One region of the Pedobacter sp. MR2016-19 genome, then DNA from elsewhere that is predicted to be linked to it. Evidence: riboswitches for the same ligand, from Rfam matches in the RefSeq annotation. Region 1 holds a riboswitch; the other holds the start of a gene.
What was found. Region 1 has a riboswitch for thiamine pyrophosphate ahead of thiD (bifunctional hydroxymethylpyrimidine kinase/phosphomethylpyrimidine kinase). Riboswitches for the same ligand answer to the same signal wherever they lie in the genome.
Positions count from the first base shown of each region.

Region 2: linked by a shared signal. The riboswitch ahead of thiS (sulfur carrier protein ThiS) and the one ahead of thiD (bifunctional hydroxymethylpyrimidine kinase/phosphomethylpyrimidine kinase) in region 1 are both predicted to bind thiamine pyrophosphate.

Region 1 is NZ_JADCNK010000006.1:13,437-17,654, reverse strand. It holds gene lpdA (dihydrolipoyl dehydrogenase) at 200-1,606, shown strand; TPP riboswitch at 1,806-1,981, shown strand; gene thiD (bifunctional hydroxymethylpyrimidine kinase/phosphomethylpyrimidine kinase) at 2,048-2,866, shown strand; gene IM793_RS10240 (TenA family protein) at 2,863-3,516, shown strand; gene IM793_RS10235 (MFS transporter) at 3,628-4,218, shown strand, end outside.
Region 2 is NZ_JADCNK010000001.1:187,983-192,200, forward strand. It holds gene IM793_RS00835 (DUF1349 domain-containing protein) at 1-176, shown strand, start outside; gene IM793_RS00840 (leucine-rich repeat-containing protein kinase family protein) at 363-1,664, opposite strand; TPP riboswitch at 2,185-2,273, shown strand; gene thiS (sulfur carrier protein ThiS) at 2,339-2,542, shown strand; gene thiC (phosphomethylpyrimidine synthase ThiC) at 2,627-4,218, shown strand, end outside.

The sequences.
Region 1 (4,218 bases):
AATATTTTATACGCTCAGCAAGCTATGGACTTTTGAACTTTTATAGAATATCCTATTGAGCCTTATAGTGAACCATAAGCTAATGCTATAAGCCATAACTGATAAACAAATGACTAATAAGCAATTTCTATAGCCTAATCTACTTTCAGCTTTCCGCCTTTTTTCCCTACATTTGGCTAATCAAAATTCTCAAGAAATTATGCAATACGATGTCGTTGTTATCGGTTCAGGGCCGGGCGGTTATGTTGGCGCAATCCGTTGTGCTCAGTTAGGTTTAAAAACTGCAGTAGTAGAAAAATATAAAACTTTTGGAGGTACTTGCTTAAACGTTGGTTGTATCCCGTCTAAAGCCTTGTTAGATTCATCAGAGCATTTTCATAATGCTGCTCATACATTTACTACTCACGGTATCGATTTAAAAAGCCTTAAAGTAAATATGCCACAAATGATCGCCCGTAAAGACGATGTTGTTGCACAAAATACGGCCGGTATTACTTATTTGTTCAAGAAAAATAAAATCGATTCTTACGAAGGCGTTGGTTCTTTTGTCGATAAAAACACAGTTTTAATCACGAAGACTGATGGTTCTACGGAGACCTTAACCGCTAAAAATGTAATCATTGCTACGGGTTCTAAACCTACAACCTTGCCATTTTTGCCAGTTGATAAAAAACGCATCATTACTTCAACAGAGGCTTTAAATATTAAAGAAGTTCCAAAGTCGATGGTTGTAATTGGCGGCGGAGTTATCGGTTTGGAGTTAGGTTCTGTTTACGCCCGTTTAGGCACAAAAGTTTCAGTAATTGAGTTTTTGCCATCCATCATTGCAACAATGGATGCAAGTTTAGGTAAAGAACTTCAACGCGTATTGAAGAAAAACCTGGGCATGGAATTCTTTATGAATCATAAAGTTACCGGTGCTACAAATAATGGTAAAACAGTAACGGTTACTGCAGAAAATGCGAAGGGTGAAGCCGTAAATTTCGACGCTGATTATTGCATTGTAGCTGTTGGTCGTACGGCCTATACCGAAGGTTTAGGTTTAGATAAAATAGGGATTACAGTAGAAGAAAGAGGAAAAAAAGTTCCTGTAAATGAGCATTTAGAAACTTCGGTTGCTGGTGTTTACGCCATTGGTGATGTAATTACTGGTGCAATGTTGGCGCACAAAGCCGAAGATGAAGGCACTTATGTCGCAGAAACCATCGCAGGACAAAAACCACACATCAACTATAACTTAATTCCGGGGGTTGTTTACACCTGGCCTGAAGTTGCATCTGTTGGTTTAACAGAAGAGCAACTGAAAGAAAAAGGAACAAAATATAAAGTGGGTTCATTCCCATTTAAAGCTAGTGGACGTGCAAAAGCCAGCATGGATACTGATGGTTTCATTAAAGTTTTGGCTGATGCTGCAACTGATGAGGTTTTAGGTGTGCATATGATTGGCCCGCGTGCTGCTGATATGATTGCTGAAGCCGTTATTGCAATGGAGTTCCGCGCATCTGCAGAAGATATTGCACGTACTTGCCATGCGCACCCAACGTATACCGAAGCGTTAAAAGAAGCAGCTCTTGCGGCAACTGATAACAGAGCAATACATATTTAATTATTATCCAACCGTCATACTGAACTTGTTTCAGTATCTGATTGGTAAACATATATTATTAATCCCGGTATTTATATCGGGATTTTTTTTTGGAGTTGTCAACTTTATTAGGCCTTTTGCTGTTAAGTTGACAACTCTTTGCATATAATTCATTTCTATAAACAAAGAATAAAAACTAAGCCCTATATTGCGATACAAAATAAAACTTTAGGGGTGCCTTCAAATAAGTTGGCTGAGAATATACCCATTTTATAGGTGAAGGATAAGGTAAAAAGGCAGAAGGTTAAACCCTATGCCCTACGCCTCAAACCCTATGCCTTATAAATGAACCTGATCCGGATTATGCCGGCGTAGGAAATTAGTTTGTCTGCAATAATTGCATAAAATGCCTCTGCATTTGAAGACTCCTGAAGTTGTACAACAAAAATGAAGTCTTTAGCAATGAATTATATTCATGTATTAACAATAGCAGGCTCAGATAGTGGGGGCGGGGCTGGTATTCAGGCCGATTTGAAGACCTTTTCGGCTTTGGGCTGTTTTGGTACATCGGTAATCACGGCGGTAACTGCACAGAATACATTAGGGGTGCGTTCAGTGCATGGTATTCCCGCCGCAATGATTAAAGATCAGTTACAGGCAGTATTGGATGATATAGCGCCAGTGGCCATTAAAATTGGGATGATTAACCGTGCCGAAGTGGTACAGGTGATTGAAAAAGAACTAAAAGCTTACAATCAATCTGTTCCTGTTATTTTAGATCCGGTAATGGTCGCTACCAGCGGTCACCGCTTAATCGAACCCGATACCGTTAACCAATTGGTAGAAAAATTATTCCCCATCGTTAGTTTGGTTACACCAAATATAGATGAGGCCATAATCCTTTCGGAACAAGAAATCAATAACCTCGATGATATGATTGCGGCAGGGGAGAAAATCATCGAAAAAGGTGCAAAAGCAGTTTTGGTTAAAGGAGGCCATTTAACGGGGCCTATGATTTATGATGTTTTTATTTGTGGGAAAGATGCACCTGTTGTGTTGGAAAGTGCCTTTATTGCTTCTAAAAATCTACATGGAACGGGGTGCACACTTTCATCAGCTATAGCTGCCGAAATGGCGAAGGGCAACAATTTATTATCCGCAATTAAAAATGCAAAAAACTACATCAGCCAGGCTTTACAAACTGGTAGTGAAGTGAAAACAGGTGAAGGTAATGGGCCATTAAACCACTTTTTCGAACCTTTAAAATTAATTATCCAATGAAGTGGAGCGACGATGTCTGGGAACGGGTTAAACCCATTTATAATAAAATTTTAACCATGCCCTTTAATACGGAGCTGAGCAATGGTACCTTACCAAAAGAAAAATTTATTTTCTATTTAGCACAGGATGCCTATTACCTTTTAGAATTTGGGCGGACGCTAAGCACCATTAGTGGGCGTATGCAAGATGCAGATTTGGTAATGGCTTTTGCCGGGTTTTCTACAGGCGCTATTTTTGCCGAGCGTAGTTTGCACGAAAGTTACTTTGTAGAATTTGGTTTAGCAAGCGAAGTGAAACCCACTCCATCTACACTTTTGTACACCAATTATATTCTTAGTCAGGCTGCATACGCCAATGTAGAAATAGGAGCAGCGGCTGTTTTGCCATGTTTTTGGATTTACAAAGCAGTAGGCGATCATATTTTCTCACAACAGACCAACGATCAAAATCCCTATAAAAGATGGATTGATATGTATGCAGGAATCGAATTTGCAGCAGCAGTAGAAAAAGCAATTGATATTACAAATCAACTGGCGACACAGGCTAATGCCGCAACTCAACAAAAAATGCTGGATGTTTTCGAAATGGCGACCCGCTTAGAATGGATGTTTTGGGATAGTGCATATAAATTGGAAAAATGGAAAATCTAATATTTTAACCCTTTGTACTGCAAATATTTTGATATAAAGTCAAAAAATAGTCGGTATTTCCAATAGATTTAAGGAACTTTGCAGCTTAATCTATTATTTAAAATATCAATTTTGGAAGAAAGTACGCAAGGCAAGGAAATTTTAGTTAACAAAGAAAATACACCTGTATTTGCACAAAGCTCTCCAAAACAAGTCCGTTTAGCCATCTCAGCTTTTTACTTTATGCAAGGGGTCTGTTTTGCAAGTTGGGCGAGTAGGATTCCAACTTTTAAAGCTTTAATGGGTTTAAATGATGCAGAATTAGGTTCTATACTTTTTGCATTACCTGCTGGACAGATCATTACCATGTTTTTTTCTGCAAAACTGACCACACATTTTGGCAGTAAAAAAATGCTCAGGGCAACTGCACCATTATATGCAATTGCCTTAACTTTTTTAGCATTAGCCACCACTGGTTGGCAATTGGCTGTTTTTTTGGTTTTTTTCGGCATAACAGGTAATCTTTGTAACATCGCTTTAAATACACAGGGTGTTGCCGGCGAAAACTATTACGGCAAACCTATTATGAGTTCTTTTCATGGCGCCTGGAGCATCGGGAATTTAACCGGTGCATTAATTGCGCTCGGTTTGGTTAACTTAAAATTAGGCATGTATACCCATTTTTGGATTATTGCCCTCATATCTTTAACCAATGTAGCCCTT
Region 2 (4,218 bases), on a different contig from region 1:
ATAAAAAGTATACCATGCTGCGTACCTGTTATTTTAAAGATAATGCCCCGGTAATGGTTGGCCTTGTAGCTGCCTGCCCTGACGGGAAAGGTTTTAATGCTACATTCGAAAATTTTAAAGTTACGCCTACGCCAGATCAGCGCAGGTTGGATTGGGCAAAAAAACAACAGAATTAAATAAGACTCACCCGTACCGTTATTTTGAGCGATTGCAACGCAACCGAGAACCCGAAGGCTCAGCGAAGCTAAATCTATCTAGAGCGTATTTTTTTGACTTAGATCTCCCCATTTCGCTGTGCTCCAGTCGAGATGACGCGAAGATTTCCGCCTGCGCGAGAATGACGACCTTTCTAGCAATTGTAATTAAATCTGAGCCAACTGATCAACTAATTCCTTAAAACCTGGTCGCTCTAAAGGCACTGTAGCCAAACAGGCATTTCTAAGTTCACTGATCATTTTATAAACTTCCACACCCACCGCTTCATTTTTTAAAGAAAGTAAATCATCAAGCAGATAACCATAAGCGCTTACTTCTATCCGTTCCAGTAGCATAGCCGTTTCAGTAGAAGTTTTATCGTAAAAACTGGCTGCACCAAAATCGCCGAACAAAGTGCTACCCTCATCATCAATCAAGGTATTGTGTGCATATAAATCGCCATGCATAATGCCCGCTTCATGTAGTTGAGCCGCTAAAGAAGCAATGGTTTTAGCGATGCTGATGATCTGTTTTTGGGAGAGTTTTCTGTCAGCAGGAAAAACATCCCTTGTACAGCTTTCTAAACTTGGCGGATTGCCAAGATTGTAAAAATGATTCGGAATCAGATCCATAACCAAGCCTTTTTTATCATCCGGATGGTGCGCAATCTGTCCGATCAGGTTAACCAAACCCGGATGGTAGCCTGCAGCAATATAGGCAGTCATTTCATCTTCAGGCAGGCCATCACTAGTAACATTTCCCTTAAATATTTTAACGGCTACTTCAGTAGTTTCTTCTCCAATTGTTCTGTTGGCTTTCGAAATAACACCCGATGCACCCTCACCTAACAAATGGCTGATTTCTAAATCGTGCCAATGGATTAATGAAAGTGTTTCTACAGCCGGCGTTTTACTAAAGTTATTGCCTGAAAATGCAATCCACGAAAGTTTTGGCAGTTGCGTAATCCATTGCGGCAATTCATGCAATTTATTCGCCGCAATCCGCAATAATGATAAATTCTGGCAATTGCTCAATTCATCGGGCAGTTGCGCCAAACGGTTGCCCGAAAGCATCAGTTTTTGCATCCTTTTGCAAAGGCCAATTTCCTTAGGCAGTTCAGCAATATTGTTATTGGTTAAAATTAACCAGCGTAAATTTGGGTTGATCGACTTCGGAGGTACCATTTCAATCCGGTTGGATTTAAAACCAACAATATCCAGCGAAGGGCAATCGCCCAGTACTTCAGGTAAAACCGTGAAAAGGTTTTCGGAACAGAAAAAAATCTTCAGCTTCGTTAACCGGCAAAAATCTACCGGTAGGGCACTTAGCTTGTTAAAAGAAAGATCCAATACTTCCAAAGTATCAGCCAACTCGAATATTTCTCTGGGGAATTCCGTTAAATTTTCAGAAAGCTTTAAAGATACTGCTCCTTTAAGTTCGCCACTCTGTAGTGCTAACAGGTTTTGCATAGGTGTACTGGTTTCTAGTTAAGACAACGAAGATAGGGGTTTTTCTTAAGTCGGGAGTTGATCAACGCATAATCCCACATGCGTTCTTAATTCATAAGGAACAATTTATTTAATAAAATAAACAACTTTGCAGGGCTTTTAGGTTTTTGGAAATGACACCGTGTAGTCGAAGTGAAGAATTATTAATTGAACCATATAAGACATAAAAGGATCATATAAGCTCAATATCCTTAAATGTTCTTCAATGTCTTATATGGTAAAAACTTTACGCCCTGTGCGCTTTGCGGTTAAAAAAATGGAAAATGTAAGATGGATGATGGAATTGATTCTGCTCTACCATTTATTAACCCATTTAAATAACCATCATTCACTCACTATATTACAAAAAAACTAAATAGATTTCATCTATATCTATAACTCCTCCAATACGCAACAACAATTAAACCTAGCGCATTTTTTCTAACACCATAACCCAATTTATTTTTTTATTTGCATTAGAAATTTAATCGCATATATTTACAAAAAACTTTAGGGGTGCCTACGTGCTGAGAAATACCCTTTGAACCTGATGCAGTTAGTACTGCCGAAGGGAAAAGTGAAAGCAATCTTAATATTGCTTTCTTTTCGACCTCCATTTTGGGGCAATCTCTATAGTTTTTCCAATTTTTCAAAATATGGAAGTAACTATAAACAATCAAAACTATCTGCTTAACGAGGCCTGTTCTATCGAACAGATGCTTGCTGCTGTCATTTCAACCGAAACGAATGGCCTTGCCATAGCCGTTAACCAAACTATCATTTCCAAATCTGTTTGGGATACACATGTGCTAAACCCAGGCGATCAGATTATACTCATTAAAGCCACTCAGGGGGGGTGATATAATTATTAAATGAGAGAATGACAGAATGCGCCATGTCTCTCTTTCAATCAATCACTCATTCTCTCATTCAAACATTTCAAAATGAAACAAGAAAAAACACCAAATCAGGAAGTCATCAGCCGCAGTCCATTTCCGGCTTCACGCAAAATATTTGTACCGGGCAAAATTCATAATATCCAGGTGGCCATGCGCGAGATCAGTTTAACGGAAACCAAAATCCACAATGGCTTTGGCTTAACTGAACCTAATCCGCCTGTAACTGTTTATGATACCAGCGGACCATATACCGATCCCAATGCTGTTATCGATGTAAAAAAAGGGTTGCCACGACTAAGGGAACAATGGATTAAAGACAGGCTTGATGTAGAAGAGCTTCCCCAATTATCTTCTGCTTACGGACAACAACGCCTTGCTGATGAAAAGCTTGATGCCTTACGCTTTAATTTTATCAAAAAACCTTATAGAGCGAAAGCTGGCGCCAATGTATCGCAGATGCATTACGCAAAAAAAGGCATTATCACAGCAGAAATGGAATATATTGCCATTAGGGAAAACCAACAGATTGAACTGGTGAATGCACAATTGGGCGATCAGCACGAGGTAATGAACCACCAGCATCAAGGCAATAGCTTTGGCGCCAACACCCCAAAAGGATACATTACGCCAGAATTTGTGCGTGATGAAGTCGCTGCCGGACGTGCAGTAATCCCCTGCAATATCAACCATCCTGAACTCGAGCCGATGATTATTGGCCGCAATTTCCTGGTGAAAATGAATGCCAATATCGGTAACTCAGCCGTTACTTCTACCATCGAAGAAGAAGTAGAAAAAGCCGTTTGGGCCTGTCGCTGGGGTGCCGACACCATTATGGATTTATCAACAGGGAAAAATATCCACGAAACCCGCGAATGGATTATCCGCAATTCGCCAGTACCCATCGGTACCGTTCCGATTTATCAGGCACTGGAAAAAGTAAACGGCAAAGCCGAAGACCTGACCTGGGAAATCTTCCGCGATACGTTGATTGAGCAGGCCGAACAGGGCGTTGATTATTTCACCATCCATGCCGGGGTATTGCTTCGTTATGTGCCATTAACGGCAAAAAGAATTACCGGAATTGTTTCGCGTGGCGGATCGATCATGGCGAAATGGTGTTTAGCACATCATAAAGAAAACTTCCTTTACACACATTTCGAAGAGATCTGTGAGATCATGAAAGCTTACGATGTAGCATTTTCTTTAGGTGATGGGTTAAGGCCTGGATGTATTGCCGATGCGAACGATGCTGCACAATTTTCAGAACTCGAAACCCTTGGCGAACTCACTAAAATAGCCTGGAAACATGATGTACAAACGATTATCGAAGGGCCAGGACATGTACCCATGCACCTGATTAAAGCAAATATGGAAAAACAGCTTGACCATTGTGGTGAAGCTCCTTTTTATACTTTAGGCCCTTTAACTATCGATATCGCACCTGGTTATGACCACATTACTTCAGCCATTGGTGCCGCGATGATTGGCTGGTTTGGAACAGCGATGTTGTGTTATGTCACCCCAAAAGAACATTTAGGCTTACCAAATAAAAAAGATGTAAAAGATGGTGTAATTACCTATAAAATTGCGGCACATGCGGCTGATCTGGCTAAAGGTCACCCCGGTGCACAATACCG